DNA from 3 places in the Mechercharimyces sp. CAU 1602 genome. Region 2 is predicted to be linked to each of the others. Evidence: a T-box and tRNA genes for the amino acid it is inferred to sense, from the RefSeq annotation. Region 2 holds a T-box; the other regions hold tRNA genes.

Region 1 (11,041 bases), 1.3 Mb from region 2:
AAAGAAAAATTAAAAAGCTTTGGAATTGCACCCGCACAAAGCACACTGAAAGAGCATGCTCCTCCTTCCATTCCAGCATGTCCGTACTGTGGAAAGGAAGAAGGTGAGGTAGAAAATCTATTTGGTTCAGCCGCTTGCCGCTCTCTGTATTACTGTAAAAATTGCAGACAACCATTTGAAGCGATGAAACCAGTATAGAATCATGGTGCGAAAAAATGTATGCGCTTTCATATGTATGGAAAGCAGGGTGAGAATCAAGAAAGAAGTTCGTAAAAACCAATGTTTAAAGGAGAATGATCAATGCATAAGCTCGTAGCTATTTACAAGCAACCGGAAGATACCTCTACGTTTGATGAGCATTATTTTCATGTTCATGCCCCACTAGCAAAAAAAATGCCAGGCTTAAAGAAGATTGAAGTGACACGTTTTACGGGCACGCCGATGGGAGATAATGCTCCTTACTATTTGCAGGCAGATTTATATTTTTCTGATCGAAGTAGCTTGGATGCTGCTATGGGCTCTAAAGAAGGGAGAAGTGCGGCGAAGGACGTGATGGGATTTGCAGGGAAACTGGTTACGATGATGGTGGGAGAAGTAGTGACCGAAGAGGATCTAGTGTGATTTTTCCTCGCATAGCGGTAATCGGTGCAGGTACTATGGGAGCAGGTATTGTGGAGTGTTTCGTGCGCGCAGGTTGCACGGTTCAACTATACGATGTGGATGAAGAAAAAGGAAAGAGGGCATTGGAGCAGCTCTCACAGCGGTTTGCTAAGCGAGTGGAGAAAGGAAAGATGAGTGATAGTGAACGGGATGAATGGCTTACCCGAATTCAACTGATTCCTCAATTGTCCCAATTGAAGGAGATTGAGTTGGTGATTGAGGCCGTTATCGAAGATTTGGATGTAAAACGAGAGTTATTCGCAGTCTTAGAGTCGTATGTGGGTGATAATACGATCCTGGCAACAAATACATCCTCCTTTTCCATCACGGAGATAGCGGGGATGACAACCTTTTCACATCGTGTATTAGGGTTACACTTCTTTAATCCAGCTCCCGTTTTGCCTTTAGTAGAGGTTATTCGTGGAATGAAGAGTGGTCAAAAGGAAGTAGAGCAGGTATTGTCGTGGGTGAAGTTGATTGGAAAAGAGCCAGTTATTGTTGAAGACTCACCTGGATTTTTGGTGAACCGGCTGGCACGTTCGTTTCATACAGAAGCGTACCGTTTGGTCGGTGAGCGTATCGCTAGTAAAGAACAAGTGGATCAACTGCTTACAGATAATGGTTTTGCGATGGGTCCGTTTGCATTGCAAGATTTGATAGGCATAGATGTAAATTATGCCGCTTCACTCTCTATCTTTGAACAATTTTACTATGATGCCCGCTATCGTCCTCACTATTCTCAGCGGTTGCTGGTTGAAGGTGGACAGTTAGGAAGGAAGAGCGGAAGGGGGCATTATTCGTATGAGGGATAGAGTATGGCTGATCGGAGAAGGTCCACTTTTAGAAGAAATGTATGCTTTCTTAAATGAGAGGGATTGGCAGGTAGTGATAGAAGGGGAACCACTGCGGGAGAGGAGATTCTCAGCAGTTGTTGATGTGCGCAGTGGAGCAATAGAAGAGAAGGAAACCGTATTACGGCGTGTTGAAGAGTGGATTGATCCTTCGGTTCCTATTTTCTCTTCTGCTTTGCATGTTTCAGCTACGCGGATTGCGTCATGGTTGAAACATCCTCAACGGATCTATGGTTTTTCCCCTCTGTTGATGGCGGAAAAAAAGATAATGGAAGTAAGCCGACCTATGCAGGCTGAAGAAGAAGGATGGGAGAAAGGAAGAGTATTCTGGGAACGAATGGGCATGCATGTGGAAGTAGTGGGTGATGAACCGGGATTAGTATTTCCGCGTACACTGGCTTTACTGGTTAATGAGGCTGCCCTCGTTCTCAATGAAGGGATTGCATCGAGGGAAGATATTGACCGCGCGCTCTGTTTAGGAATGAATCTCCCAACGGGTCCCTTATCCTGGGCTGATCGGGTGGGAATTGATCAAGTAATTTGGGTGTTGACTGGCTTAGTAGAAGAGCTGGGAGATGATCGGTACCGGCCCACCCCGCTCTTGCGGAGAATGGTTTATGCTGGACGGACGGGGGTAGCAGTAGGAAGAGGGTTTTATACTTACGAAGAGAGTGATGCACATGCGTGAAGCGGTCATTGTGGATGCTGTTCGGACACCGATTGGACGTTTTCGTGGGAGTCTGCGAGAGGTGCGTCCAGATGATATGGCTGCCCATGTACTGCGGGCTTTAATCGAACGAAATCCTACACTGCCCCTGGAGCAAGTGGAAGATGTGTTTTTTGGTTGCACCAATCAGGCAGGTGAGGATAATCGTAATGTGGCACGTATGTCATTATTATTGGCAGGTTTTCCTCAAGAAGTAGCGGGAGTAACCGTTAATCGCCTTTGTGGTTCTGGTTTGGAAGCAGTAAATCAGGCTGTATCGACTTTGCATATGGGGTGTGGCGACGCATTTGTTGCAGGGGGAGTGGAAAGCATGACGCGCGCGCCCTTGGTGATGCTTAAGCCGGAAGAACCGTTTGTGCGTGGAGAACAGATGATGGTAGATACGACCTTAGGTTGGCGTTTTGTTAACCGAAGATTGGCAGCAATGTATCCTCCACTCGCTATGGGGGAGACGGCCGAAAATGTAGCCAAAAAATTTGATATTACGAGAGAAGAACAAGATGAATTTGCTCTTCAGAGCCAGAAGCGTGCAACCGAGGCGTGGGAAGAGGGGCGTTTTTCTACTGAGGTTGCTCCGATCACTGTTATCGGCAAAAACAAAGATCACGTTTTATTTCAAAAAGATGAGCATATACGTCCGTACACAGATAGGGAGGCATTGGCGAAACTAAAACCGGCCTTTACTAGCACTGGAACCGTGACCGCAGGTAACTCTTCAGGAATTAACGATGGGGCAGCCGCTCTTATCATAATGGAACGAAAGCGAGCAGATTCATTAGGGCTCAGAGCACGAGCACGAATTGTCTCTTTTGCTGTCGCGGGGACTGATCCCGATTATATGGGGATGGGACCCGTTTATGCGACCAAAAAACTTTTGCACCGAACTGGGATTTCTAGTGAGCAGATTGATTTAATTGAATGTAATGAAGCATTTGCGGCACAGACGCTGGCAGTGATGAAAGTGATGGAATGGGATCCGAACAAGGTAAATGTGAATGGCGGGGCCATCGCATTGGGGCATCCTTTAGGGGCTAGTGGAGCACGGTTGGTAACAACGCTCGTACATGAGTTGGAACGTCGACAGGGTCGTTATGGCTTAGTTACGATGTGTATTGGTGTTGGTCAAGGGATTGCTACTCTGATTGAGCGAATAGAGTAGATGTGGGGATAAGTGATAAATTTCTAAAGGGAAAAGGAGAGGTATAAGATGTTAAAAAGCTCTATTGTAAAAGAGATGTACCCATTGTTTATTAATGGTGAATATGTACAAAGTTCCTCAGAGGAGACTTTCCCAACCTATAATCCCGCCACAGGGAAGCCGTTGGCACAAATTGCAAAAGCAAATCGTGAAGATGTAGACCAAGCTGTGAAAGCTGCAAGGTTGGCGTTGGAAAAGGGAAAGTGGGCAAAGTGGCCAGCCTCGCGCAGAGCTCAGATTTTAAATCGAATCGCGGGTATCATGAGGGAGCGCTTTGAGGAATTATGTGAGCTAGAGGTATTAAATAGCGGCAAGTCATTATCGGCGGCGCAGGGGCAAGTACATCAAGCAATAGAAGATTTTGAGCTGTATGCGGGTGCATGTACCACTTTGTCAGGTCAGACAAAGCCAGTTCCTAATGGATTCTTCCACTACACAAAGAAAGAACCAGTAGGGGTGTGTGCTCAAATTATTCCATGGAACTATCCATTGATGATGGCGGCGTGGAAAGTAGCCCCTGCATTAGCAGCGGGATGTACTATCGTTTTGAAACCAGCTAGTCTTACTCCTATTACAGCTTATGTATTAGCTGATATTTGCCACGAGGCGGGGGTGCCTAGTGGTGTGATAAATGTGGTAACAGGAAGCGGCGCTGATATCGGGGCTTATCTGACAGAACATCCAGGTGTAGATAAAGTTGCTTTCACAGGTGAGACCAACACAGGTAAAGATATTATGAAAAATGCTTCTGCTACTTTAAAGCGGATTACGTTAGAATTGGGTGGAAAATCTCCTAATCTTGTGTTCGCTGATGCGGATTTAGAAGGAGCAGTCGATGGTTCTCTTTTTGGGATCTTTTATAATACTGGACAATCGTGCGAAGCACGTTCTCGGCTATTTGTGCACGAGTCTATTTATGATTCATTTATTGAGCGGTTTGTGGAGAAGACGAAAAAATTGAGGCTGGGTAACCCATTACAGAAAACGACCCAGATTGGCGCTATAATTTCCGCGGCACAGTGCGATACGATTGATTCCTATGTCCAATCTGCGATAGCGGAAGGAGCACGTGTGTTGTGTGGGGGTAAGCGCCCTGAGGGTACGGATTTTCAAGAGGGGCATTGGTATGAGCCGACGGTCATCGTAGACTGTCATAATCAGATGAAGGCAGCCCAAGAAGAGATATTCGGACCGGTTGTGATGATCATGAAGTTTAAAGAGGAACAAGAAGCGATCCAATTAGCCAATGAAACAGAATTTGGGTTAGCAGCGGCGGTGTGGACGCAAGATTTCTCCCGTGCACATCGGGTGACAGAGAAGCTGAAAGCAGGGGTAGTAATGATCAATACGCCTTTCTCTGCTATGCCAGGATTGCCTTTTGGTGGGTATAAACAGTCAGGCTTCGGGCGTGAACTGGCGATTGAGTCCCTGGACCTTTATTCAGAAACGAAAAGTGTTCTCTCTTTTATTGGGCCAAAACCGCTTAATCCGTTTGGTGTGTAAAAAGGAGGGAACGGGTTGAAACCAGGTTTGATTCCCGGTATACGGAAAGAGAAAACCATTACCGTCAAGGAAGAGATGGTGGCCTCTTTTGGAGGGGTGAAAGTGCACCCAGCTCTTTCCACTGTGACAATGGTCTACTATATGGAGTGGGTGGGGCGGGAAATTATTCTCCCTTATTTAGAAGAGCATGAGGAAGGGATCGGAGCTAAAATCCAAGTTGTACACCATGCCCCAGCTCCAATAGGAAAAGAAGTTACGTTTGTCGCAGAAGCGGTAGAGGTAAAAAAGCGTCAAGTGATATGTCGAATAGAAGCTCATCATGATCGTGCAGTGGTGGGGTCAGCTCATTTTACGCAAGCAATCTTACCTAAAGAAGAAATCAAGGTACGAATTCAGGAAATGAATTAGAAAAAGCCAGTTAGGGCCGGTTGCTCTAACTGGCTTTGTTATCATATTGGGGGGAGATGCAATAATTATAATTACTGCTTTGGAATCCCTAATTCTTTCAATTTCTTTTTTGTTGTTGTCGTTCCGAGATCATAGATCTTTTGATATAAATCCTGCAGAGCGTAATCATATTCTTTGTCTTCTTGTGAGGCAGAGTCGGCGACTAAGAAGGGAACGTGGGTTTTGATTAGACCGTCGAAGTCTTCTTTGGCAGTTCTTTCAAAGAGAATTTCTAGTTCATTTCGTTCATCTGTTGTAGCTTCAATCTCAAAATCATAAAATGCATCGTTCTCATCTTTGGTTTCGCGAATTTCAGCTGGGGATTCTCCAGAGTGAAACGCGACGTAATATATTTTTTTATCCATGATGTCACCTTTCTTTATTGATCGTTTTACAAAAGAATAGGTAAGGCTGGTGTGATAAATACTTGCTTATATCTTCACCTAACCGTCTTTTTCCATACATTCTAATCTTGACTTTAAGGGTTACTGATAATAGGGTTGTGGTATTAGAGGTGTAGAGGAAGTGAGTTTGTTAAAACAAAGACTTTATAGAAGAAGGGGAGAGACATGACAGCGACCTTATATGATGTCGCTGTGCGTGCCGGTGTTTCTGTCTCCATAGTTGCACGAGTCATCCATCAGAGCAAAAACGTGGAACCAGACGTTCAGCATCGAGTACAGCAAGCGATAGAAGAATTGAAATTTAGACCCAATTTGTTTCTTCAGCGTAAACAAACGCAACAAGTGGTTACGATTGCGCTCATCATCCCCGATTTAGAAAACCCTTTCTTTTCAAAATTAGCACGAGCGGTAGAGACAGCTGCGAGACAGAGAGGGTATACGGTTTTTATTTGTGTATCTGACGATCGTGCTGATCGCGAAAAAATATATATTGATACATTAAAAAAGAATTTGATCGATGGGATCATCTTAGCCTCCAATACTTTGGGACCTGAAGATCTATATGAAATGAAGATTAACGCCATCCCTTTGGTTGTATTAGACCGTATGGACCATGTGCGTGATCACGATCTATGTACCGTTCTTTCTAATAATCGTAAGGGGGCAAAAAAAGCGGTTCAGCATCTGATCGAGATCGGATGTGCTAAAATTGCTCATATTGCAGGACCAGAAGCGATCTTACCAGCGAAGGAACGAAGGCAAGCATACTGTGAAATGATATATCCTCATCGTATCGTTACTGGGGACTTAACATTGGATGGAGGTATGCAAGCAATCCAATCCTTACTAGAACTTGAACCTGAGGTAGATGGAATCTTCGTCGCCAATGATTGGATGGCGATAGGAGCTGTAAAGATGCTAAAGCATCTAGGGAAGCGGATTCCCGAAGATATTGCAGTATGCGGCTTTGATGGCATTGAACTAGGGGAGATGATCGACCCTCCATTAACGACGGTGGCGCAACCAATAGATGAAATGGGAGAGGTAGCTGTAACGATTTTGATTCAAAAGATAGAAGGAAGAGATTTTGCTCGTTCGGATACATATGAATTAGAGGGTAAGCTCATGATTAGAGAATCGACCACAAAAGGGGTATGAAGATAAAACCTTTGTGGAAAGCGATTCTCTTTTTTCTGCTTTGTTGAAAACAAAAAATAAAAATTATGTCTTTTCCTATTCACTTGACGAAGGAGTGGAATGCATAGTATAGTATTACTTGTCAGCGAGATATCAGCAATATCATTTGCCTTTTTACACCAAGCCGAAGTGGCGGAATTGGCAGACGCGCACGACTCAAAATCGTGTTCCTTCGGGAGTGTCGGTTCGACCCCGACCTTCGGTACCATACCAAGAGAGCAGAGTTCGTATCATACGGGCTTTGCTCTCTTTTTTTAGGTAAGCATACTAATATCTACTGAGGATGTTGTGGGTCTGAGTTGGGCGGATAGATATAAGAATATTTTAACTTATATTTAAAAAAGATAGAGATGAAGAAAAATGGTACCAACTAACTAAATATATAGGTAAACAAACGGCTATAGTCGTTGGAATGACAGGGTTTTACCACTATATGAAACTTTTTATATCTAAAATGAAAAAAACCGTTGACTTTAAAGCTCTGTATAACGTATAATAAATCTTGTAAGAGAGAGCAACAAACAAACATTCGGGTCAGATAAAACAACATAACGGGACGTGGCTCAGCTTGGTAGAGCACCTGGTTTGGGACCAGGGGGTCGCAGGTTCGAATCCTGTCGTCCCGACCACACAGGACAAGTCTTTGAGGACTTGTCTTTTTTATTTTTTTCACAGAGTGTAGGCGAATCGCAAACGTATATCGTGACTGTGGATGAAAGAAACACCGTGAATAGATAAAAGGTAATCCCAAGTATACATAGTAGGTCGTTCTTTTTTTGACTCATTCTTAAATTAGGTGTTATAGCATAGTCTACAGTAGCGTATTGAGGAGGAGGGAGAGGAATGATACAAAGCCATGTTCTTCGCAATTTAAGTGATGCAGGAATTGACTATGCTTATTGTCCTCATGGAGTAGTCCTTACCTTACAAGACTCTTACGAATTGATGCTGACATTTGAACATACAGGTACAGGGCGATGGTATGAGGAAAAAATATATAGCGAAGAGAGCGAAAGTTGTGTGAAATCGTCTTGGTATTCTTCGGTATGGTCAGGAGTGGACCTCTGTTTTACGGAATTCGAGGGGTCTTTAAAATATGATGTGTATCTTTCTCCGGGTGCAAAGGTGACAGATGTTCGATTAAGGTACTTGGGTGCAACCGGCTTATCTATAGATAAGGATGGTAACTTATGTGTGGACACCCCATATGGAGAGTTGATAGAACAGAAACCTAGCGGTAGTCAATGTATAGGGGGAGAGAGTATCGAGGTTCCGATTCAATTTAAACTTCTTGGGGAGGGATGGTTTGGTTTTGCGTGTGATACATGGCCTTATCCTGATTTGCCTTTGGTCATCGATCCCCTCCTTCTTTATTCAACGTACGTGGGAGGAAGAGGGGATGACGTGGGGAATGCGATTGCGGTGAGTACGAGTGGTCATGCATATGTTACAGGAACGACATTTTCCGACGATTACCCCATCACCACAGGTGCATTTCAAAGTATAAAGCCGGGAATTAATAGTGCTTTTATTACACAGCTGAACGTAAACGGAACATCACTTATCTACTCTACTTACTTGGGAGGGAATATGGGAGACTTCGGTTGTGGTATTGCCGTTGATGAAGAGGGAAGTGCGTATGTGACCGGCTCCACCCTGTCGAAGGACTTCCCCATTACTTCAGGTGCGGCACAAACCGTATTTGTTGGAGACGAAAGCTCGGTTTTTGCTAGTAAATTAAATGCAAGTGGAGCCTCCCTGCTCTACTCTACTTTTATTGGTGGTCGCAATGATGATGAAGGGAATGCGATTGCGATTAATAATAATGGAGAGGCATTTATAACGGGTACAACTCTTTCAAGGGATTTCCCAGTGACACGAGGGGCGTTTCAACAAGAGCTAAAAGGGACGACTGCAGCTTTTGTTACACACTTGAATGATACAGGAACTTCATTTTTGTATTCCACGTATTTAGGTGGGGGAATGGAAGATGGCGGTTTTGGAATTGCAGTAGATGGAGCAAGCTCAGCATATGTGACCGGCTCCACCTTCTCTTTTGACTTTCCCGTCACAAGTGGTGCCTTCCAAACCCAATTGGCAGGAAGCTCAGATGCGTTTGTTACCAAGTTTAATTCTGCAGGCTCTTCTCTGGTTTACTCAAGCTTTCTTGGGGGTAGTGGTGGCGATGTAGGTAGGGGAATAGCGGTGGATCAAGATCGGGATGCTTATGTAATAGGTATTACGGCATCAACCGATTTCCCCGTTACTGCAGGTGCCTTTCTAACGATGGCATCAGGGGGATCGGCATTTGTGACCAAAGTAAATGATACGGGGACTTCACTTGTTTATTCCACCTATCTTGCCAATGATACGATAGGATTAGCGTTGGCCGTGGATTCGATTGGGAATACATGGATTACAGGTAGTGTCTCATCTCTTCAGTTTCCTACTACAGAAGATGCATTTTCACCTCGCTTTAATGGAGGCTCAGAAGATGCCTTTATTTCACAGCTAAGTTTGACTGGTGCAAATTTAATCTATTCCTCTTACTTGGGGGGATCAAACTTAGATATTGGTTCAGGAGTGGCTGTGGATGGGAGAGGAAATGCGTATGTAGCAGGGCAAACAGAGTCGGTCAATTTCCCTACTACTCCGGGAGCTTTCCAACGAATGTTGGCAGGCGGATGCGACGTGTTTGTAAGTAAAGTTGGTTTGTCGGCAGTACAAGGGGTTACTGGCGCTACCGGCCCTACAGGCCCCCGCGGACCTCGGGGGCCTCGGGGAGCACGAGGTCCGCGGGGAATGGGAGGCACGGAGCAGGCTTAAGGTAGATAAGTGTGAGATGTTGTTCGGATCACATTTGCAGGTGATTGATAAATCTCGTCATCTACGCTCAATCTATGAGGCGGGAGATTTTTATGATGAATAGTGTGAGAAATGATAGGCTGTCTAGAAGATCTAGACAGCCTATCATTCTACAATCGTCGTTTGACGCACTTCGCCACCATTTACTTGAGTAAATAAAGTACTTACCTCATGAGCGATGGAGTGAAGAGAGGACGCTGTTGCTCCTTTAAAAGAGAAGATCACTTGCAGGCAATTCGTTGTTTCCTTCGTTACTTGACTTATTTGTGAATCGACATAAGGGCTGCCGAAGGGGCGATTCACATCTTGTAATACAATCTTATTTGCTAGGGAGATTTCACGTCCATTGAGACCGAGATAGTGATCTTCTGTGTTCCCGATTGTACAGGTAATGGGCGAGGTAAGTGCAGAAGCGTTGTAGATGCCAAAGGGGAGAAGATAGCGAAGGGAAAAGAAGTTATTGGCGTCAACAGCGCTATTGACAAAATAAAAAGGATCTCCTTTTAAGATGCGTCGTAGCAGGGCTTCCGCAGACGGGCGATAACGGGATGGAGAACTGCCCACTTGTTTGAATGCATGTCGGAAGAGTTGAATAGGGGGCAACTCGGTTATAGTGGTCGTCTCATATTCCAAGCGTAAATGCTCCGTAAATAGCTGGGTACGATCTTGGAACATGTGTGAAGAGTCGTTAATTTCACACCCTACATAATGAAGGAGCGCTAATTGAAGATCGGGTACTCGTTCCTTTAGCTTGTTGTCTAACGTGAGTGAGATCAATTTGCGATTCACCTTCCCTTCGATATAACATAGAGAAGTATAGTGTAAGTAGTACTCGTTTCTTCTCTACTTTAGCCAGTATAACATGAGAAATTGGGGCTACATAACAAGGAGGAAACAGCTGTTATGTTAGAACAATCGTTAATACGAATCGATGGGAAAGGGTATAAGGCATACAAAGATATTCAAGGGGAGTATGCTTTTCCTGATTACACTTTGTATATTGATTATGTACAAGGGGATCCTTTTGCCTCACCATCACGAATCCGCGTGCGGATGGAACAAAAGAAAGCACGATATCAGTTAGAATGGTTTAAAGATGACTATCGCAGAGTCGCATTAGAAGATTTGATATTACGAAAATGGGTGGATAAAATCAAGCATTATGCTTTCCGTGTTCATGGAACAGGTA
Region 2 (11,041 bases):
TTGCACTGCTAATTCCACTTCATTTTGAACCAAGGCTGTAGGGTCAAAAGAAGGCCAGCTCTCTTTATGAATACTGGTGGTATGCCCCAGTCTACTCCACATCTCCTCTGTAACATGAGGCACAAATGGTGCGAGCAACAGCAACGTGCTTTCAATTGCATCTGCCAATGTCCCTCGATCCGCCTCTTCAGGATAGAGGTAGATGGCGTTTACCAATTCCATAATGGCACTAACCGCAGTGTTATACTGATCACGCTCTTCGATATCATCCGTCACCTTTTTGATCGACTGATGCGTTAAGCGGTGTAAAGACTGAGCAGCTTTATCTGTCAGTACAGGATGCGAGCGAGTCCCCTGGAAGAGAGAATGATGCTGCTCCACCATCCGCCATACCCGATTTATAAAGCGATAGCTTCCCTCTACACCCGCATCGCTCCATTCCATATCCCGCTCAGGAGGAGCTGCGAATAAGATGAAGAGACGGGCGGTATCTGCACCATAACGTTCAATAATCTCCAATGGACCGACAACATTGCCCTTTGATTTAGACATTTTGGCCCCGTCTTTGTTCACCATTCCCTGTGGCAATAAACTTTTAAACGGTTCGTCTGCTCCCACCATTCCTGCATCATACAGTACTTTCATAAAGAAGCGCGAGTAGAGAAGATGCAACACAGCATGTTCGATCCCACCAATATATTGATCGACCCCCATCCAACGATTCGCTTTTGCTGGATCGAATGGAAGTTGATCATTATGTGGATCGGTATAGCGTAGGAAATACCATGATGAATCCATAAAGGTATCCATCGTATCGGTTTCCCGCCGCGCTTTACCATTACAACTTGGACAACGGGTCTCCACAAAAGAAGCTGAAGTGGCTAATGGGTTGCTCTTGCCATCAAACACCACATCTTGGGGCAACATAACAGGTAGCTCTTCTTTCGGAACGGGCACCGTACCACAAGCATCACAATAGACAAATGGAATGGGACAACCCCAATACCGTTGGCGTGATACCAACCAGTCACGCAAGCGGTAATCGGTATGCGGGCCGCCTTTTCCTTGCTCTTGCAGGTGCTCAGAGATAGCAGTAATCGCTTGATCACTGTCTAATCCATTGAAGCTTCCTGAGTTGATTAACGTGCCACTCGCTGTGTATGCTCCCTCTATCTCCTCCTCTGTTCTTGGCTGAATCACTTGTCGGATCGGGAGTCCATACTTATGAGCAAATTGATAGTCACGCTCATCATGTGCCGGAACTCCCATCACAGCACCGGTACCATAGTCGCCTAAGACATAATTGGCCACCCAGACTGGAATTTCCGCCCCTGTGAGCGGGTGAACCGCCACTGCCCCTGTATCATACCCCACTTTATCATTATCGCCTGATGTCCGTTCAATATCAGTCGCCCGCTTCATCTCTTCTACAAAAGAGAGGATTTGTTCTTCGTTTGGTTTACCCGCAATCAGTGCCTTTAGCTCAGGGTGCTCAGGTGCAAGTACCACATAGGAGGAGCCGTATAACGTATCTGGACGGGTGGTAAAGACTGAAATGGACGTTTGTAATTGCGGCAGGAAGAAGTCGACCATCGCACCTTCACTTCTCCCGATCCAATTTCGTTGCATGCTCTTGATGCGCTCCGGCCATTTGGGCAGTCGATCTAACCCCTCCAATAACCCATCTGCATACTCTGTAATCCGCAGGAACCACTGCTCCAATTCTTTCTTCGTCACTTCGCTATCGCAACGCCAACACAGGCCGTTCTCCACCTGTTCGTTGGCTAAGACCGTACTACAGGTAGGACACCAGTTTACCGCCGCTTTTTTACGATAGGCTAATCCACGCTCATAAAACAGGAGAAACAACCATTGAGTAAAACGGTAATAATCCGGCTCGCATGTCCCCACATAACGATCCCAGTCGTAAGATACTCCTAGAAGTTTCTGCTCCCGCTTAATCTTCTCCATATTGGCACGAGTCCACTCACCTGGATCAACACCACGCTTAATAGCTGCATTTTCCGCCGGCAACCCAAACGCATCTGCTCCCATCGGATGAAGAACTTCATAGCCCCGCATTCGTTTGAAACGAGCAACCACATCTCCAATAGAATAGACGCGCACATGCCCCATATGTAGTCCTTCTCCAGATGGATATGGGAACTGCTCTAATGCATAATACTTTGGTTTTACCGCCTCATCATCGGTGCGGTCCACTTTGTGCTCGGCCCATGCTTGTTGCCATTTAGGTTCGATTTCATTTGCTTGATACTTCTGCATCCTATTCACCTCAACAAAATAGTAAAACCTCCCGCCCCCAGCTTATAGCTAGGGACGAGAGGTTGAATTCACAACTCCCGCGGTACCACCCTGGTTACATCAGAAGAATTCCTGATGTCCCTTGAAGCATCGTTAACGCCGATGAGACGCCAAAGAGTACTTGTCTTCCCCTTTGGAGCGATAAAGGCGAGTTCACGAAAACAATCTGATCGGCTTCCAGCAAACACCGACTCTCTGAGCAGATTATTCTTCCCTACTACTCCTCATCATAGCTGTGCGTTCTTGATTTTAATCAGTATTATATGCAATCTGCCAGGAGAATGTCAACGTTTTTTTGAAACTTTTTTCCCATATGTGTCTTACTGTACTTGAACGTGTTGGGCATCTCCCCACAGTCGTTCCAAACCATAGAAATCCCGCTCATCTTTGTGGAAAACATGAACCACGACATCACCGAGATCGATCAGCACCCACCGCGCTTGGTCATACCCTTCGATTCCTTTGAACAAGATGTTCTCCTCCTGCGCGTATTTCTTTATCGCAGTTGCAATCGCCTGCACTTGGGTTTCCGAATTTCCCTGACAGATGACAAAGTAATCGGCGACGACTGACAACCCACGAATATCCATGATGGTAACACGCTGAGCTTTTTTCTCCTCGGCAGCTGCGGCCACCTTTTTTGCTAATTCCACTAGATTCAATGAGATTCCTCCTTACAATTTTTTCTTTCATCCTCGCTCAGTTGATCATAGAGATCATTATACGCTAGTAGCGTCAACGGGTACACCTTTTGTTGTTGCTGCAGTAAAAATTGGACCGTGTTTCGAAGCGCCGACATCACCGCTAGGTCTAAACTGCCCTCAGCTTGCACACGCACCTCTTCGACTCCAGGAAAGCGACGACCGGGTTCGATATAGTCTGCTAAGAATATCACTTTTTCCAAAAGCGACATCCCAGGACGTCCCGAGGTGTGATAACGGATGGCATTAAGAACATCGACTTCCTCTACACCAAATTGTTCCCGTGCCACCTCGGCTCCAACAGGACCATGCCACAGTTCTTTATGAAATTGGAGTAATTCTACCGGCAGATGACATCGAGTAATCCATGTAGCAAGCTCTTTACGCGACCAATACTTGCAGTAGTCATGAAGCAATGCCGCCTGAATTGCATATTCGGATTCAATTCCTATTTTCTTCGCCAACTTTACTGCCGTTTCCTGTACTCGCACTGTGTGTTGCCAGCGGGCGGGGGGCAACGCCGCCTCTACTATCTTGTGCCAATTTTCACGTCTCATATAGTTTATGCTCCTCTACATACAATCTGACTCCGACAGGGGTCAAGTATTGGAGAGAACGCCCCCGTTTAATTTGATTGCGCAGATAGGTAGAAGAAAGATGAACAGAAACATCCAGCGGCACACGAGTAAATTTTTCGCGAATCCACGACGGCATATTTTCTTCATCCATCGTTACCCCTGCACGATCAATCCCCAATATGTGAACCACTTGAATGATATCTTTTATTTTGTACCAAGATGACAAGTCATTAACCATATCTGCACCCACCATTAAAAAAAACTCATGATGGGGATACAGCTTGGTCAGCGCTTCTACCGTTCTGACTGTATAGGAACGCCCCGCTTGCTCCACCTCTATCGCCTTCACATACAAAGATGGATGATCTTGGGTAGCCAGTTCTACCATGCGCAAGCGATGCCATGCTGGCGTCACCTCTTGCTCTTTCTTATGAGGGGGATCACCAGCAGGAATGAGCCATATTTCGTCCAATCCCATTTGTTGACGAGTTTGGTCCGCAATGATGAGATGACCTATGTGGATAGGATCAAATGTCCCACCAAATAATCCAATCTTCATGACTCCAACACCACTTTTTCCATCTCTATTAAGGGTGCCTCTTTTCCAGTCCATAAGTGGTATGCCAACGCAGCCTGATGAATCAACATGCCTATACCATGATGAAGACGAGCACCTTTTAGTTTAGCCGCCTGTAACAAAGGAGTGGTATGGGGTTTATAAATCAAGTCGCTCACCACCAGTCGATCATGGAGAAGAGCAGGATCTATAGGGGATTGATCGCTATGAGGAACCATCCCTACCGATGTCGTCTGTACTAAGAGAGTATACTCACTCAGTCCCAGCCGCTGTAATTCTTGTGTAGACTTGATGGATAAAAACGGTGCCGACGGATGTTGTGCACTAAGAGAATCCAGCAGTTCTTCCGCCTTAGCTCTCGTCCGATTTACAATCGTAATTGCCTCTATCCCGTAGGATGCAAGCGCATGTGCCACTGCACGAGCGGCACCACCAGCCCCCAGGATCAAGACTCGTTGACCCTTAAGGGAGATCCCTGTCTTTGCAACAAGTGAGCGCACATATCCCTCACCATCTGTGTTATAACCGATCCACTTGCCATTTCGACACACCACCGTGTTAACCGCTCCCATACACGCTGCCGTCTCATCCAGTTCATCCATCCATGAACACATAGCTACTTTATGTGGTATAGTGACATTCCATCCTACTGCGCCTAAGCTTTTTAACCCATGAACCGCTCCTTCTAACTCGGCCGGTGCAACATCAAATGCAAGATAACGGTAGTTTAAGCCCTGCATACGAAAAGCATGATTCATCATGAGAGGAGAGTGGGAATGACGCACCGGGTGACCCAAAAGAGCGACCAACCTCGTTTCTGCCGTAATGTCTTCTCGATTACTCCACAGGTGCTCTTTCAACATGAATCCTCCTCCTCTCAAATCATAGCTGGACGTGTTAAGACTGGAATCCCTTCTGGAAGCCAAATATGAATCGATGCTCGCTCCTTCACAGTAAGCCATCCCAATCCAGGAACGACGATATCCTCCTTCTCTGTACCACTAATCCGAATAACATGCCGTTTTAACGGTGGAAGCGAGTCCCGATCATGCGGAGGAGACAACATTTCACCACAGTGGGCCCGATATAGTGCATCGGCATTTTCCAGCTTGGTGCGGTGAATATATAGATCATTGGAGACGTAACAGGTAAATGGTTGACGCTCCCCTGCTACATAGTCAATACGAGCCAAGCCACCCCAAAAAAGCGTTTGCTCCGCACGAAGCTGAAAAATACGGGGCCGCATCTCCCCCTGAGGTGTGATGATGCGCAAATCTTGTGGCTGAACCCATTCACTCATGCGATCACTTCTCACTATTCCAGGAGTGTCCACCAGTTCCCGTTCATCGTCGAGCGGGATATGAATCGTATCCAGCGTGGTTCCCGGATAGGGTGACGTTGTTATAATTTCATCAGTCTCTTCACTCAAATGAGTGATGAGACGATTGATAAATGTAGACTTACCCGTATTCGTTGTCCCCACAACATAAATATCGCGCCCTTCACGATATTTTTCCATCGCTTCGACTGCGCGATTAATGCCAATTCCTTTATCTGCACTAATTAAGAGCACATCAATGGCGTGCACATCCCACTCTTTGGCTGCTTGTTGTACCCATTCTTTCAACGTTCCATGTTTGATCGACTTAGGAAATAAGTCTACTTTATTCGCAATTAATAAAAGTGGATTATCACCAATATGACGATGTATTCCTGAGATAAAGCTGCCTGCAAAATCAAACAGATCAACCACCTGCACCACTAAACTATCCGTAGAGCGTATCCCACCTAAGATTTTCAAATAATCGTCAGGACGTTGTTCAATCTGTGCCACATCGTTATAATGGCGAATACGAAAACATCGCTTACATACAGGATGTTCCCGCTTCAACGCTGATTCAGGAGCAAAGCCCTTTGCTCCTGAATCACTCGTTTGCAGCAGCGCCCCACACCCTTCACAGCGGATACCTTCATGAGTCACTTCTTTTCCTCCCATCTAGTCAAGCCACGCCGATGCATCCAACGAAATATATGGCGTTCCATCTGGCGATTGAAACGTGTAAAAAAAGCATCTTGCTCCGAAATAGGAGCGACTAAAATCGTATATAAGTGCAAGCGATTTCCTCCCAGCACGTCGGTAAGCAACTGATCTCCCACTACGGCCGTCTCTTCCCTCTCAGTCTGCATCTCGCGCATCGCCTGTCGAAAGGCAGGAGCTAAAGGTTTACGCGCTCGATGGATATAAGGAATCTGTAGCGGAATAGCAAACTGCGAAACACGGGTGCGATTATTATTAGAGACAATCACTACATGAAAACCCATCTCTTGTAATTGATGTAGCCACTCCAACAATTCTGGGGTTGCATCAGGACGTGTCGTTTCGACCAATGTATTATCAAGATCAAAGATTAGCCCTCTAATCCCTCTTTGCCACAACGCCCGATAATCAATTCGATAAATGGACGGTGCAAATAGATCTGGAATCATCCACTTCACAACTATCTCCCTCATTCACCATAATCTCGGGCTTAACTATACCACATGATGGTAGTCAATTCAAAAGCTTAATCCCCCCTAATTTGCACACCAAAAGAGGCCCAGTTATCTTGTGTGGGCCTCTTACAATCATTTATCCAACTATAATCCGTTCTTTTGGATAGCGGAATGGCGGGCAATGATGCGTCTGCTTTTGTACCAATAACAAAATCGTACCGAAGCCAACTCGTCCCGTCAGCATGAGGACGATCAGGACACCTTTTCCGATTGAACTAAACTGATCTACGATTCCCACAGACAAACCACATGTACCAAAAGCGGAAGCTGCTTCAAAAATAAGGAGTCTTAACTCAAAGGATTCCGTAATAGAGAGCACTGTTACAGCTCCTGTTACCAGCGCAACCCCAAACACGGAAACCACAAAGGATTTACGCACATCATAAAAGTCCAGCATCCTCCCAAACACATTTACATCGGACGTTCCCTTCGCATAACTTTTGACAGCCAAGTAGACGGTTCCAAAGGTAGTTGTACGTATCCCCCCACCACTACTAGAAGGAGAAGCACCGATAAACATCAGAAATGAAAAGACTAATAAGGTCGGTAACTGCAAAGTACTGATGTCTAACGTAGAAAATCCACCACTTCGTGTCGTCAGTGATTGAAACATGGCCATCATAATCTTATGATGCCACGCTTCACCTGCCAAACTCTTATTATATTCCATCGCCAGGAAGAAGAGGAAACCTACACCCCATAACAGACAATAAATCCATAAGGAAAAGCGGCTGTGAAGCGATAATTTCCGGCGCAAGCGATATGAAAACAGCTCAATAATAACAGGAAATCCAATTCCTCCAAAAAAGAGAAGAACCATCATTGTTCCATTTACAACCACATCATGACGAAAGTCGATCAAACTATTGCCAAATAGATCAAATCCAGCATGAGTAAAACCCGTGATCGAGTGATATATCCCGTAGTAATATGCCGTATCCCAGGCATAAAAACGTAAGAAATAGGTGCCTAATACAAGTGCACCTATCCCCTCAAAAAGCAAAGCGATCAATAAGATCTTCTGGATTAATGCCACCAGACCGGACAACGTAATCTGGTTTTGATCCCACTGAATCAACATCCGATCACGCAGACCTATTTTCTTCCCTAATATCAACCAAATTACCGCTCCCAATGTCATCATCCCGATCCCACCCAGTTGAATCGTAAACAGCAATACGATTTCACCAAATAGGTTAAACGTTTCCGACACATTTACCACCGTTAGCCCAGTCACACTGACCGCACTAGCTGCAACAAAGAGCGCATCAATAAAGGAAAGAGATCTCCCTGCTTCGTGGGTGATTGGCAATGCTAAGAGAAATGCGGAAATAAGGGAGAGGAGAACATAACCCAGCGCAATCACCTGGATCGGTTTTAAACGATAGCGTAAACTCAAACACTTTCACCTCATTTCTCTTATACAACCTCATCCCTATACTAGCTTAACTACATGTTTTCTTCTAGCATTGTGGTTAAGGATGCAAGCGCTCTGTCTGCATATTGTTTATTACGTTCTTGCTTTGGTTTCACCTTCCGTCCTAGTGGTGGAAAAAGACCAAAATTAGCATTCATCGGTTGAAAGTTGTCTGGATTGGCCGTAGTAATATAGTGTGCCAAACTTCCCATCGCAGTATCTTGTGGAAAGAGAATCAATTCTCTTCCCAATGCCCGTCGCCCTGCATTCATGCCAGCAATTAAGCCTGCTGCTGCTGATTCCACATATCCTTCTACACCCGTCATTTGCCCCGCAAAGAAAAGCGTGTCGCGATCCTTCAATTGATACGTAGGTGCCAATAATTTGGGCGAGTTGATAAACGTATTACGGTGCATCACACCATAACGCACGATCTCTGCATTCTCCAAACCTGGAATCAGACGAATCACGTTTTTCTGATCCCCCCACTTAAGATGGGTTTGAAAGCCAACAATATTATACAATGTTCCTGATTGATTATCTTGGCGTAATTGTACAACAGCATGCGGTTGTTCACCAGTACGAGGATCGACCAATCCGACTGGTTTCATCGGTCCAAACAGGATCGTTTGCGCCCCTCGCTTTGCCATCACCTCAATAGGCATACAGCCTTCAAAATAAATCTCTTTCTCAAATTCTTTAAGTGGTGTCACCTCAGCAGAAACAAGGGCTTCATAGAAGCGATGAAACTCTTCTTCATTCATCGGACAGTTTATATAAGCTGCTTCCCCCTTATCGTAACGAGAGGCGATAAAAACTTTATCTTTATCAATGCTATCCGTTTCTATAATAGGTGCCGCTGCATCATAAAAATAAAGATGCTCTCCCCCAGCAATTTCTTGTATTTTAGCAGACAGTGCATCAGATGTAAGCGGTCCGGTCGCAATAACGGTCACACCTTCGGGGATCTGCTCCATCTCCTCCGTCACTACTTCAATCAGCGGATGGTGATGTAAATCGTGTGTCACCTGCCGGGCAAAAGCTTCACGATCGACTGCTAACGCCCCTCCGGCTGGGACAGCATGTTGGTCTGCACAGCGCATAATAAGTGAATCCAATTTCCGCATCTCTTCTTTAAGAACACCTACTGCATTCGTTAAAACATTGCTTCTTAACGAGTTGCTACACACCAACTCTGCAAAATCTCCTGAACGGTGTGCCGGTGTTTTCTTTTGTGGACGCATTTCATATAGGCGTACTCGCACACCTTGGCTTGCGATTTGCCAAGCAGCTTCACTTCCTGCCAAACCCGCACCCACAACAGTTACTTGTTCGATTGACACTTGACATCCTCCTCTTTATCTAACTCAACCTTTTCATCAAGATCTTCCATTTATATGAATGGGCTTCATTTATGAACCAAGTAGTATACTCTACAGAAACACTATAATGTCTCTTCTTCATCGGTGCAACCCAAAAACCACTTTGCGCATCGCAGCTTCGCTATAACTTGATAAACATAGCAAAAGGAGCACCCTGCAGGGCGCTCCCTCTTTCATCGATTATATACCTTACTTATTTTATGGAATCTTCGCTTATTTAGCTTCGTCCATGAATGCATAACCGAAACAGTCGTCAGCCGTTCCATCACCACAACTGATCGCAACATAATGATATCCTGGCATTTCTTTTTCGATAGAGAGAGATTCTCCCGGCTGTAATGTTTTCTGATAGATAACAGGATCAGCACCCCAAATATCGCTCAAGACGCTAACGGTCATCTCTTCATCGCCTAGGTTAACCCCGTCAATCATCGCCGTCTTCTCGATAGAGGTAATCCCACCAGATGCGCTCGTTTCACCATAAGTGATCGTAGCGTAGCTATACGGGGTAAATCCATCCCCTGAGAAACCAACCATCAATGCCATCACTGCCACCAACGCGATCATGTACTTCTTCATTCTCTCCACTCCTATTCTCTTTTTTAGTTTAGCACCCTACTATGATTCTCTATTTTTTGTGTGTAAAATGGGTGCTAGAGGAAAGTGATTCCTCTGAAATCATTATAACCCACGGAGATATTTTCCTTCAACCGCACCAACCCTCTTCGACAAATTCACCCTTTTTTCTACAAGTATGTATAATTATTAGTATATCCCCTTTAAATCTAGCTTGGTCTGCACACATTTTTCATGTCTGTCCCACTCTTATAGGAAAAGAAGAGGTCACTCTAATGTAACAAATGAGTAAAGACAAGTTTTCCGTTTGTTGATATAAAAAGAAAGAATATAGTAAATAAAACTACATTTGTTTGCACATGCGGATTGTACTTTATCCCTATAAATTAACAATTCAACTCTCTCTATCTATCCATCACCCTCTTTCTCAATTATCGCTTAATAACCATTCATCTTTTTCATATATGACTCATCGGTCATATATATCATGCATTTATTTCAAATGATTGATTGTGTGTTTACAATTGACAATGACTATCTGGTCATGATAGGATCGCTCTAGTCATTGAGGGGAGAGGAGGAAAACGATGAATGATAAAAAGAGGCAAATCATTAGATCCGCCTTAACACTTTTTGCACAACAAGGGTTTCATGCTACATCCATGCAGGAGATTGCTGATCAACTTGGCATCGCGAAAGGGAGTTTATATCGATATTTTTCATCTAAACAAGAACTACTCCTCGCTATCTTCTCTTATCACCAACAAAATTTATTTGATCGAATGGCATTGGCCACACAAAACCCCTCTCTGTCAGCAAAAGAAAAGTTAGCACTACAAATTTACGTTCACTTCGAAGAGTTTCATCACAACCATCATTTCATGAAAATGAGTATGAGGGAAAAGCTGAACACAGATAGTAAAGAAGTAAGTAAC
Region 3 (11,041 bases), 410 kb from region 2:
AGAAACAGGGTTCACTCTTTCATCTAAAGAGTGAACCCTGTTTCTTTTTATTTTGCTCTACTCTCTCCTCCTCTCCGTCCCCAGACGGAGAAAAAAACCTCCTACGCTCCCATAGCGAGATCACATGGTTTAGCGTACGATAAGAGTATACACTCTATTAGGTAAGGATGAGATGAATGATAAAAAACATAAATGGACGTACCCTATTCGCCATCGCTCTCATTTTGTTTGGATCCATCACGCTACTCAACAACTCAAAGATCATTCCCTATGACTTTGCCGATATTTTTATCATCTTCTGGCCCATCCCCATCATCCTGTTGGGACTTAATACTATGGTCAAATCATGGAAACAACGCCATAAGACACACCCTTTTCAGTCCCCTTCCTTTTTGATCGGACTTCTCTTTCTTCTATTTGCCACAAACGTTCAACTAAGTAATTTGGGGCTTCCCTATCTACAAGTACGTAGCTTTTGGGACTGGTTTTGGCCTCTCATCATTATTTTCATCGGACTACAAGTGTTAACCCATGAGAAAGCATTTTCCTTGCGGAAGCGGAAAGGAAAAGGGAGAAATGCAGAACGTACCCCCCCTCTCACAATAGAGAATGCTTCTAAACACACAATCTGGATTGGGGAGTCAAGGATTGGTGACAATCCCTTTGAACTAGATGATGCAAGCTACGAATTAGGCATTGGAGAGCTATCTGTTAACCTGACACAAGCGATAATGGATGAAAAAGAGATCCAGCTCGATATACGTGGTTGGGTTGGATCTATTAATGTTTATATCCCTTCCAATCTCCCCGCACAGATCCATAGCTCCATCTCACTGGGTAGTATGACTGTTGTCGGTTCTATCCAAGAAGGAATCTCGAAAGAATTGACGATTCAAACAGAAGGCTTTCATGAGGCGAAAAAGCGAATTATACTCAATGTAAACCTCAGTGTCGGAGAAATTAGAGTGCTAAAGGTTTAGGAGCGACGATGATGAATATCAAAATTTTTCACAGTTTACAGTGGAAATGGATCCTCACCTTCTGGTTGATTAGCCTTATCTCAGCCACTCTCTCCATTGGCATTATAACTTATGCCTCCATTTCCAATAAGACCGTCCTAGGTTTATTAAGTCTACTCCTTTTTGTTGGCACCCTTTTTGGACTCTATACAGCCCACCGCTTCAAACAAAAATTGCGTCCACTACAGGAGGGAGCACTCTATCTTTTTCATGGGCACCTTTTTCATCGTATTCCTGTCGAAGGCAATGATGAGATTGCTGAAATTGCACTTAAATGGAATAAGATGGCGGAACGATTGGAAAGCCAAGTCTCTACATTGCAAAAACTAACCGATGAGAATAAAAAGCTGTTTGATGAAGCGAAGCAATACGTCATTTCGGAAGAGCGAAATCGATTGGCTCGCGATCTTCACGACTCTGTCAGTCAACAACTATTCGCCATTTCGATGACGGCTTCTGCCATCCTAAAGCAAGAGCGTAGCAATCATCCTGAGAGAAAACATATTTTGTTAGAAAAGCTACACCGTCTCTCCCGATTAGCACAATCTGAAATGAGAGCTCTTCTCCTACATCTAAGGCCTGTCCAATTGGAGGGAGAAGGATTAGCCGATGGAATCACTCGCTTCATCACGGAATGGATCCATAAAACTGAAATAGAGATCTTAAATCATATTGAAGGATACACTCACATTCCACCTGGAATAGAAAAGCAATTGTTTTACATTTTCCAAGAAGCAATGTCCAATGTTTTTCGCCATAGTGAAGCAACTACCGTCACTGTTAAAGGAACACAGACAGAAAATATGATTCTCCTGTCTGTACAAGATAATGGAAATGGCTTTGTTACAGGAGAAAACAAGAGTGCCTCTTATGGTCTTACGTCCATGAAAGAGCGTGCCCAGGAACTGGGGGGAGCCTTCTCCATCATTTCTCTCCCAGGCAAAGGAACCAAAATGGAAGTACGCATACCAATAAGCTGGGAGGAATGATTCAAATGATAAAGGTGCTCGTAGTAGACGATCACGAAATGGTACGTTTCGGTCTCGTTACTTATCTTGCAACAGAAGAAGAGATTGAAGTGATCGGTGAAGCGTCTAATGGTAAGGAAGCCCTCCCACTTGTAGAGAGCAAACAGCCTGACATCATCCTGCTTGATCTTGTCATGCCGAAAATGGATGGAGTGGAAACAACAAAAGCCATCCTGGCTCGTTCTCCTGAAAGTAAGATTATAATCCTGACAAGTTATTTGCATGATGATAAACTTTTCCCCGTCATTGAGGCAGGTGCTTTCAGTTACTTGTTGAAAACATCGAGTGCAGAAGAGATTATAGATGCCATTCATGCCGCCACTAAAGGTGATGCTCGTATCGATCCGCAAGTGGCTCACAAGTTGATGAATCGCATGAAGCGATCCGCACAAAAGCCCACACAGCAAATCTCGACATTAACCCCCCGAGAGCTAGAGGTGCTTGCTCTGCTGGGAAAAGCCCGCACCAATCAGCAGATAGCAGAAGAACTTTATATTGGTATCAAAACTGTAAAGACACATGTTAGCAACATCTTAGCAAAACTTAATCTAGAGGATCGAACACAGGCAGCTCTCTACGCCGTTAACAATGATCTTCTGTCCTCCAAATAAGATCGTCCAAAATAAGACTCACATGTAGTGGGTCTTATTTTTGGAGAATGGGACTCCTCTTCTCAATTCTACTCTTTTTTAAACACCTCTTTCCATGCGTATATTTAATAATTATATTAAAATTATAAATATAGCAGGAATTTTAATTATTTGCTCGTATTCATATAGTGTATCAACTAAAAAAATGATTCCTTAGGAGGACTCACATCTATGATCCGATCCCGTCCTGCACAAAAAACGGCGGCTTTTTTGCTCGCCCTCTTCATTGCATTAGCTGGTTTTTCTCTACCTGCCAACGCAATTGATGGAGGAAAAGAAGTACCCGCTTCCTCGGCTGATTCCACTGGAAGTGACTACTACTATGTTGAGTTGTCAGACGAACCTGTTGCCATGTACGATGGTGGCGTCAAAGGATATGCCCCTACAGCCGTAGCGGCAGACGAAAAGATAGATACTTCTAAAACAGAAGTTGCAGCATACGAAAAATACTTAGCTCAAAGGCGCGGTTCTTTTAAAAAATGGGCTAAAGAAAAAACTCCAAGCACAGACATTGTAGAAGAATACTCACTCACACTAAACGGCTTCGCCGTTAAGGCAAGCAGCAAAGAGATACAAAAGATAAAATCTGCCCCTGGAGTTGTTCAAGTAGCCAAAAGTATTCAGTATCGCCCGCAAATGAATAAGAGCCACTCTATTATTAAAGATACAGTGGCATGGCGCGCTGGTTATCTTGGAGAAGGCATGAAAATAGCTGTGATCGATAGTGGGATTGATCAAAACCATCCCTATCTAACAGATGAGTCCCTTTCCATGCCGGAAGGCTTCCCGAAGGGAGATACCCAATTTACAAGTAACAAAGTGATTGTAGCTAAGGTATTTAGCCCTGAAGAGGATGTCACACCTGAAGCGATAGGGAGTCATGGAACCCACGTAGCAGGTACCATCGCTGGAATTCAAAATTACGTAGATCCATCGGGAGCAGCAAAAAGCAAACTAAGTGGTGTTGCACCCAAAGCATATCTGGGAAACTATAATGTATTCCCTTGTGATGACTGTTCTGCAGAAAGCATCTACATAGCTTCTGCGATTGAACAAGCCGTACGTGATGGCATGGATGTCGCCAACATGAGCTTGGGAGGTCCTGCTGAACCAGGGTTTGATATGTTAGCAGAAGTGGTAAATGCTGCCTCCGATGCAGGAATGACCATGGTTATCTCTGCTGGCAACAACGGTCCCGGACAGATGACCATCGGTTCACCCGGCACAGCGGACAACGCGATTACGGTAGCCGCTGTCAGTAACAAACACTTCTTCGGTACATCTATCAATGTAACCATCGACGGTGAAACTCGTACTCTCCCTGTGGGTAGTTCCAACCCTGGAGGAGCAGTTACCGAAGCTGTCGACGGCCCCTTGCACATTGTGACCGATGGGGAAGGCATGGCATGTGAAGGCATCAGTGAAGATTTGAGTGGAAAGATTGCAGTTATAAAGCGCGGTGCTTGTACCTTCACCACCAAGGCTCTCGCCGCTCAAGAACAAGGAGCAATCGGGGTTATTCTGATCACCAATGCTGAAGGTGATCCCTCTGGGATGTTTGTTGAAGAGGAAGCTACCATTCCAATGGTCATGGTAACCATTGAAGATGGAGAGTGGATTACCTCAGGTGCAGGCTCAGCCCTCTTTGAACCCATGGATGTCCGTGAATTCTTAACGGACAATGATCGTCAGATTGCCCGCTTCTCCTCCCGCGGTCCCACAGTTAATTACACACTGAAGCCAGATGTAGCAGCTGTAGGGGTTAATGTATATTCAAGTGTCGTTGGCGGCGGACTCTCCTCCTATAATGGAACCTCCATGTCTGCCCCACATGTAGCTGGAGCTGCTGCACTACTACAACAAGCACATCCTAATTGGACTCCACAGCAGATTAAGTCCGCCTTAATCGGGACTGCCTATAATCCGAAAAGCGACGCACTACCACTCGAAGTAGGAGGAGGAATCATTCACGTCGGGCGTGCACTTCTCCCTGCTGCTCTAGCGGAGCCAGCAAGCCTTAGTTTCGGCAAGGTTACCGCTGCAGACAGAAATAAAATTAAAGTAAACATCACCAATACAAGTGGGTTTCATCAGCAATACCGTATTAAGACGGACTCAGCGGACCTGGAGCTGAGCAAACAGAAGATCAAGGTAAAAAGAAACAAAACAGCCTCTTTCACTGTCAAGGTATCTGGAGAAGGGAAAGAATTAGGGAAGGATTATCAAGGATACATTACCCTCGTATCCAAGTATGGACGTACGATTCGAATCCCCTACTACTTCCACGCCGGAGAATAGTAGAACAACAAAAAACCGCCTCTCCACACTGGAGGGCGGTTTTTTCTCTCTATTCACTTACTTCTTCAGCTGCAGTGGCAACAGCATCTAAGGCATTGAGATCATCCTCTCTGTACGCACGTTCGATCTGATCCCGGTACTTTTCTTCAACTACTTTGCCACGCACCTTTAGTGTAGGCGTAAGTTCTCCTCCTTCGACCGTCCACTCCCTCGACGCCACTATGACCTTCTTCGGCTTTTCAAAGTCAGCAAATCGTTCCGTCAGGCCATACACTTCCCGCTCCAACATCGCCCGCAATGTTGCATGACGGAAAAAGTTCTCTCTATCCTGGCTGTCAATATGATGCTGTTTCGCCCAAGAATGAAGATTTTCTCGATCCGGAACAATAATTGCCAACACATACTTCCGCCCTTGCCCAATGAGATGCGACTGAGCGATATACGGGCTTTTCGTTATTTCATTTTCAATAGGTCGAGGTGCAACATTTTTACCCGTCGATAAGATGAGAAGACGCTTTTTTCGATCCACCACTTTGATATGCCCTCTCTCATCCCAAACACCTATATCCCCTGTATGAAACCATCCATCCTGAAGCACCCGCCAGGTTGCCTCTTTATTTTTATAATATCCCATCATAATACTAGGTCCACGCGCGATAATTTCACCATCAGTACCCAACTTAACTTCCACATTGTGCAGAGGATTCCCCACTGTCCCTGGACGAATCGAATGCATAGGTGTTACAGCCAATACAGGTGAAGTTTCTGTCAACCCATATCCTTCTAGCACAGGGACTCCCATCGCCCAAAAAAATCGTAGAACATCAGGGTGAAGAGGTGCCCCCCCTGACACGATTCCTCTCATTCGTCCTCCAAGACGATCTTTGATCTTACGAAATACTAATCGCTCTGCCCAAAACCATTTCCACAATAAACTTAACGGAATTGGATAACACCATAACCGTTCGTGTACAGGCCTCTCCATGATATAAGAGAAGCGCTCATTACCCACTTTCAGCGCCCAATTAAAAATTCGTTGTTTAAACGATGATGAGGTAGATATTTGTTCATGAATACGAGCATACACCTTTTCCAATAATCGCGGTACCGTAACCATCGTAGTGGGACAAACCTCTTTCATATTTTGCGGGATGGTATCGATGCTCTGAGCAAAGGCAAGAGTCGCACCCACTGTAAGGCTCGTAAACTGTCCTCCCATTCGCTCTAATACATGTGAAAGAGGGAGGTAAGACAATTGTACATCTTCTGGCAAAATCGTCATGTGCCACAAAGTACCTTCGATATTGGCTAGGAAATTGCGGTGAGAAAGCATCACCCCTTTAGGAACACCTGTTGTTCCAGATGTGTGTATAATCGTAGCTAGCTGATTTTCCGGCAAGGATAAGGCTTTTTCTTCCCATGAAAATTGAGGATGGGCGCGTCCACGTTGCAAGCAGTCAGCGAAACTTTCTATCCGGTTACTTTTTGCAGTTACAAGCTTGTTTTTCATCACAATAATATGGTCCATTTCCTCATCACTAGAAAGTACCTTTTCCAGCTGCACCTCATCTTCCACAAAAACCATTCGACAATCAGCATTTTTTAAAATATACCCTACTTGCTCCGCTGGGAGAGTGGGATATATCGGGACACTCGCACATCCCAAACTCATAATGGCATAGTCTGCAATCGTCCATGTAGGATGACTGGTGGACAATATGGCTACATTAGAGCCCGTCGATACTCCCATGTGGGTCAAGGCGTTTGCTACATGGCGAATTCGTTCCCATAACTGGAGATAAGAAAGCTGTTGGTACTCTTGTTCTCCCTCTTCTTTCCACATCAAAGCTGCTTTATCAGGAAAGCGTTCCTTTGAACGATATAGCGCTTCTAATAAATTATTGGCTCGCACTGCTGTAGTAGCACCTCCTTGGCAAAACCGTAGAGTACCTTATCTCTTTATAGTTAACGTACTCTACGACCTTTTCTTATTTGTTCAACTATATGAACCCAGCAGGCCCTACAGTACTTTCTTATTGCAAACCAGCAGAAATTACTTTCTTCTGAATCTGAGTCGTTCCTTCATAGATGGATAATATCTTGGCGTCACGCATCCACTTCTCTGTGGGATAGTCACGCATGTAACCATTCCCCCCCAAAATCTGTACTGCATTTGTCGTCACTTCCATTGCCACTTCCGCTGCATACGCTTTAGCAATACTCCCTTCTACCGCACAAGACTCCCCACGATCTGCCTGGTCGGCTGCACGCCAAGCAAGAAGCCTTGCTGCATCAATTTTCATCCTCATTTCTGCGAGCATAAAAGCGATTGCCTGATTTTTAAAAATTGGTCGACCAAATTGTTTGCGAGTATGCGCATAATCCAAAGCATACTCATAAGCTGCTCTGGCTACCCCTACAGCAGCTGCTGCAACAGCAGGGCGAGAGTACTCCAGCATTTTCATCGCACCGAAAAAGGCCATATTTTCTTGTCCTAGGAGTTGATCCGCCGGTACACGTACATCTTCTAAAATCACATCTGCTGTATGGGAAGCACGAATCCCCATCTTCTTCTCTTTCTTCCCCCCAGACAATCCAGGTGTGTTCGCCTCAATAATAAAAGCAGATACCCCTTGATAACTTCCTTCCGGATCTGTGCGGGCAAATACCACATAAAGATCTGCTATCCCACCATTAGTAATAAATCGTTTACGACCATTTAGCACCCATTCATCTCCGTCTCTGATCGCACGTGTCTTCATTCCGTTTACGTCTGAACCTGCCTCCGGCTCAGTTAAAGCCATTGCCCCCAGCTTTGGACTTTTATTATCACAAAGATGAGTAAGCCATTTTTTCTTCTGTTCCTCGTTCCCCATGTAAAGAATCGGAAGCCCTGCTAACCCTAATGCAGAAAGCGAGGTGGCTATCCCCGCACACCCCCAATATAGTTCCTCTCCGATTAAACAGGTAGATAATACACTTTTCAGCCCTCCACCCCCCACTTCTTCTGGAAATGCGTATTGGGTAAAACCCAGTTTCGTCGCTTTGTGAAACAATTCAAGTGGAAAAAATTCTTTCTCATCGCACTCTGCTGCAATTGGTCGAATCTCTTTCTCTGCAAATCCATGTGCCCAGCGACGCAATTGTTCCTGCTCTTCAGATAATTTAAAACAAATGCCTACTTGCTGTTTTTGCTCGATCATGGTTACAACCCCTTTCTTCATTTCAACTTTTCGCTATGACATACATCTATCACCTCTATATATCTTAATGATCCATGTTACAAAATCCTTCCTACTGTGATCACCACAAAGGTTTTTACCGCAAGAGGGGACTTACTCATACATAAATGAAAAACCGCACAGTTATACGTGCGGTTCTAGTTGGTGCGCCCTGAGAGATTCGAACTCCCGACCTTCTGATTCGTAGTCAGACACTCTATCCAGCTGAGCTAAGGGCGCATATTTTAGATGGTGCGGATGAAGGGACTTGAACCCCCACGGTCTATCAAGACCACAAGAACCTGAATCTTGCGCGTCTGCCAATTCCGCCACATCCGCAGATTAGCGGCAGTTATCATCGTTAAATCTTGATTACTGTTTCTGTCGACAAGATATATAGTATCATGGATCTAATGGTGTGGTCAAGGGGTATTTTATAGACATAATATTTATACCTTTACTATGCTATAGTTAAGGCTGTTCATCATTACTCAAGAAAGCACTTTCCTTTCAAAAGGAGGATCTTATGAGTCAACATCAATATACCGTTCGCATTAATGATGTGATCAATTATATCCACTCCCATCTAGAGGAAGACTTATCCTTACAACAGTTAGCTCAAGTCGCCACCTTTTCTCCTTTTCATTTTCATCGCCTTTTTTATGCCTTTGTGGGAGAAACCGTTCATCAATACGTCCAACGAACAAGACTTGAACGTTCTGCCTATCGTCTCATCCATCAACCCAATCTCACAGTAACAGAATTATCATTATCTAGCGGTTTTTCTTCCCCCTCTACTTACTCACGTGCATTTAAAAACCATTATGGATGTAATCCTAGTCAATATCGAAAGCAATACCAATATAGCAAGATAAGCAATGCTGAAGGCAAGATAAGCAAAGTTTCTTCTCCTGGTATCTCTTATGATAAAGATGTGGTAACGACTACACAGACTGCTAACAGGAGGAATCCATTTATGAAAGTAGAAGTAAAAAAACTCCCTCTATATCATGTCGCTTATATTCGTCACTTGCAAGGGTACGAAGATGGGGTATACAACCACGCCCTCAATCAAGCTTTCCAAGAGGTAGCAGAATGGATGATCGCGCATCAACTCATGTCTGACAAAACCCTTAGTCTCGGTATTTTCCATGAGTACGGTAATGTGACATCCCCAGAAAAGAGGCGTTATGATGCCGCTTTCACTCTCCCTGAAGAAACAGAATTAGAGATCAAACATGAAAAAATCAGCTTCCAAACAGTTGGGGGAGGCCGTTATGCTATCTGTCGCATTAGTGTCAACGGCACTCCAGAGCAACCCGACCAAATGGCGGAAGCGATCGCAAAGATGGAAAAAGCTTTTGATTATCTTTATAAGGAATGGTTACCGGAAAGCGCCTACGAACTAGATGACAAGCCTAGTATAGAAATCTACTGCCCTCTTTCTTCTCCTGCGCACATCGTGATTGACGCTTGTATTCCCGTCCGCCCCCTTTAATTTTTTGAAAATAGGAAAGAGCCCCAACTATCGAGGCTCTTTCCTCACTTCTACTCCCCACTCATATGCATTTTGGTATTCTCATCTGGTCCACTTGGACCCCCACTTAACTTGGACTGTCCCGTAATATCCTTATCTCCACTTTGATTGCCCCAGCGATCAATTCCACCGCTGTGTGGATCAGAAGCATCCATACCAGGAAGTGTGCTCGCCGTATCTGAACTCATCCACGCAGGCCACGAATTGCTCCCCAGCAGTGCTCGCTGTTGATCTTTATCATAAGCTTCTATTGACTTCCATGTTTCCCACTGTACACCCTTACTTGTATAGTCAGAAAGAGTTGCCCAAGTAATCCCCCATTTTTTAACTTTGTAATACACATGTTTTCCTGCGCTCGGCCATGATCCATGCGAACCTTTTGCCACATAAACAACCGGATGACCCTCATAAAACTGAATCTGATCTTTTTTATATATTTTATTCCATGAGTGATAATTGTACTGCATGCGCGTCATCTTACCATCTTCCAACCGGACGATCACTTTTTCCCAATCACCCACATGGTGCCCATAATCAGGAACTAGTTTTCCTAGCAAGGGAATCCGTTTAATCCCGCTTAGCTGATCCAGTGTCTTCCCCCGATTATAGGGGTACCAAACATAATAAGAAATATCGTTCACATTTTCGCTAACATTACTCCAAAATGCATAGATCTTAGCTGATTCCAAATCTCCTCTAAAAAATGGGATCGTGCAATCATCACAAAAATTTTCTTTCGTTTTAATCGAATAAACTTCTTTTCCTTGTGGAATATACCGTTCCATATGTTTAAATGACCATTCCACCGAAGAGGGGTAATAGTCTTCACCTTTATCAAACCATATTAAAGGCGAGTATGATTGAATCAATTGCCGCTTCTCCGCATCTGTATATTCCCCACCTGCTGCCCCAGCAGATTGAAGTGGTAAAACCATACTCCACATTATCAAGAAAGATAAAAATATTATTACTTTCTTCACCTTCAAATCCCCTTCCACTACACAGTATCCTCTTTATTGTAACTTAAAAAATCTCAAAAGCCGACGATATCGTTAGTATTATAAGATTAGTAAAATTATGTAGAATAAAAAGCGATTAATAAAACATAAAAAACCCTCTAACTTCTAGTTAGAGGGTTTTGCGTTGGAGGCGGCACCCGGACTCGAACCGGGGGTAAGGGTTTTGCAGACCCCTGCCTTACCACTTGGCTATGCCGCCATGGTGTATGAATAAACACTGACTACTTCATAATAACATTATCTTTAAAGGGAGGCAAGACTCTGATGAA

Evidence for each region. The T-box of region 2 lies ahead of leuS (leucine--tRNA ligase). A T-box ahead of a tRNA ligase gene usually reads a tRNA of that ligase, here a tRNA-Leu.
Region 1: it encodes a tRNA-Leu, which carries the amino acid that the T-box ahead of leuS (leucine--tRNA ligase) is inferred to sense. The anticodon was not compared.
Region 3: it encodes a tRNA-Leu, which carries the amino acid that the T-box ahead of leuS (leucine--tRNA ligase) is inferred to sense. The anticodon was not compared.

The regions. Positions count from the first base shown of each region.
Region 1 is NZ_JANTPT010000001.1:1,753,824-1,764,864, reverse strand. It holds gene paaD (1,2-phenylacetyl-CoA epoxidase subunit PaaD) at 1-198, shown strand, start outside; gene NXZ84_RS09105 (EthD family reductase) at 301-621, shown strand; gene NXZ84_RS09100 (3-hydroxyacyl-CoA dehydrogenase family protein) at 618-1,472, shown strand; gene NXZ84_RS09095 (3-hydroxyacyl-CoA dehydrogenase family protein) at 1,462-2,199, shown strand; gene NXZ84_RS09090 (thiolase family protein) at 2,192-3,397, shown strand; gene NXZ84_RS09085 (aldehyde dehydrogenase family protein) at 3,446-4,939, shown strand; gene NXZ84_RS09080 (thioesterase family protein) at 4,955-5,347, shown strand; gene NXZ84_RS09075 (hypothetical protein) at 5,419-5,751, opposite strand; gene NXZ84_RS09070 (LacI family DNA-binding transcriptional regulator) at 5,956-6,948, shown strand; tRNA gene NXZ84_RS09065 (tRNA-Leu) at 7,111-7,195, shown strand; tRNA gene NXZ84_RS09060 (tRNA-Pro) at 7,540-7,616, shown strand; gene NXZ84_RS09055 (SBBP repeat-containing protein) at 7,831-9,813, shown strand; gene NXZ84_RS09050 (B3/B4 domain-containing protein) at 9,958-10,641, opposite strand; gene NXZ84_RS09045 (ABC-ATPase domain-containing protein) at 10,756-11,041, shown strand, end outside.
Region 2 is NZ_JANTPT010000001.1:410,692-421,732, reverse strand. It holds gene leuS (leucine--tRNA ligase) at 1-2,283, opposite strand, end outside; T-box leader at 2,331-2,562, opposite strand; gene rsfS (ribosome silencing factor) at 2,643-2,990, opposite strand; gene yqeK (bis(5'-nucleosyl)-tetraphosphatase (symmetrical) YqeK) at 2,981-3,580, opposite strand; gene NXZ84_RS02260 (nicotinate-nucleotide adenylyltransferase) at 3,570-4,160, opposite strand; gene aroE (shikimate dehydrogenase) at 4,157-5,041, opposite strand; gene yqeH (ribosome biogenesis GTPase YqeH) at 5,056-6,174, opposite strand; gene NXZ84_RS02245 (YqeG family HAD IIIA-type phosphatase) at 6,156-6,665, opposite strand; gene NXZ84_RS02240 (TrkH family potassium uptake protein) at 6,808-8,130, opposite strand; gene trmFO (FADH(2)-oxidizing methylenetetrahydrofolate--tRNA-(uracil(54)-C(5))-methyltransferase TrmFO) at 8,181-9,491, opposite strand; gene NXZ84_RS02230 (hypothetical protein) at 9,744-10,109, opposite strand; gene NXZ84_RS02225 (TetR/AcrR family transcriptional regulator) at 10,694-11,041, shown strand, end outside.
Region 3 is NZ_JANTPT010000001.1:1,258-12,298, reverse strand. It holds gene liaF (cell wall-active antibiotics response protein LiaF) at 177-980, shown strand; gene NXZ84_RS00090 (sensor histidine kinase) at 992-2,008, shown strand; gene NXZ84_RS00085 (response regulator) at 2,014-2,658, shown strand; gene NXZ84_RS00080 (S8 family serine peptidase) at 2,869-4,995, shown strand; gene NXZ84_RS00075 (AMP-dependent synthetase/ligase) at 5,045-6,907, opposite strand; gene NXZ84_RS00070 (acyl-CoA dehydrogenase family protein) at 7,029-8,171, opposite strand; tRNA gene NXZ84_RS00065 (tRNA-Arg) at 8,380-8,456, opposite strand; tRNA gene NXZ84_RS00060 (tRNA-Leu) at 8,467-8,555, opposite strand; gene NXZ84_RS00055 (AraC family transcriptional regulator) at 8,743-9,714, shown strand; gene NXZ84_RS00050 (Vps62-related protein) at 9,765-10,733, opposite strand; tRNA gene NXZ84_RS00045 (tRNA-Cys) at 10,898-10,971, opposite strand; gene NXZ84_RS00040 (YugN-like family protein) at 11,037-11,041, shown strand, end outside.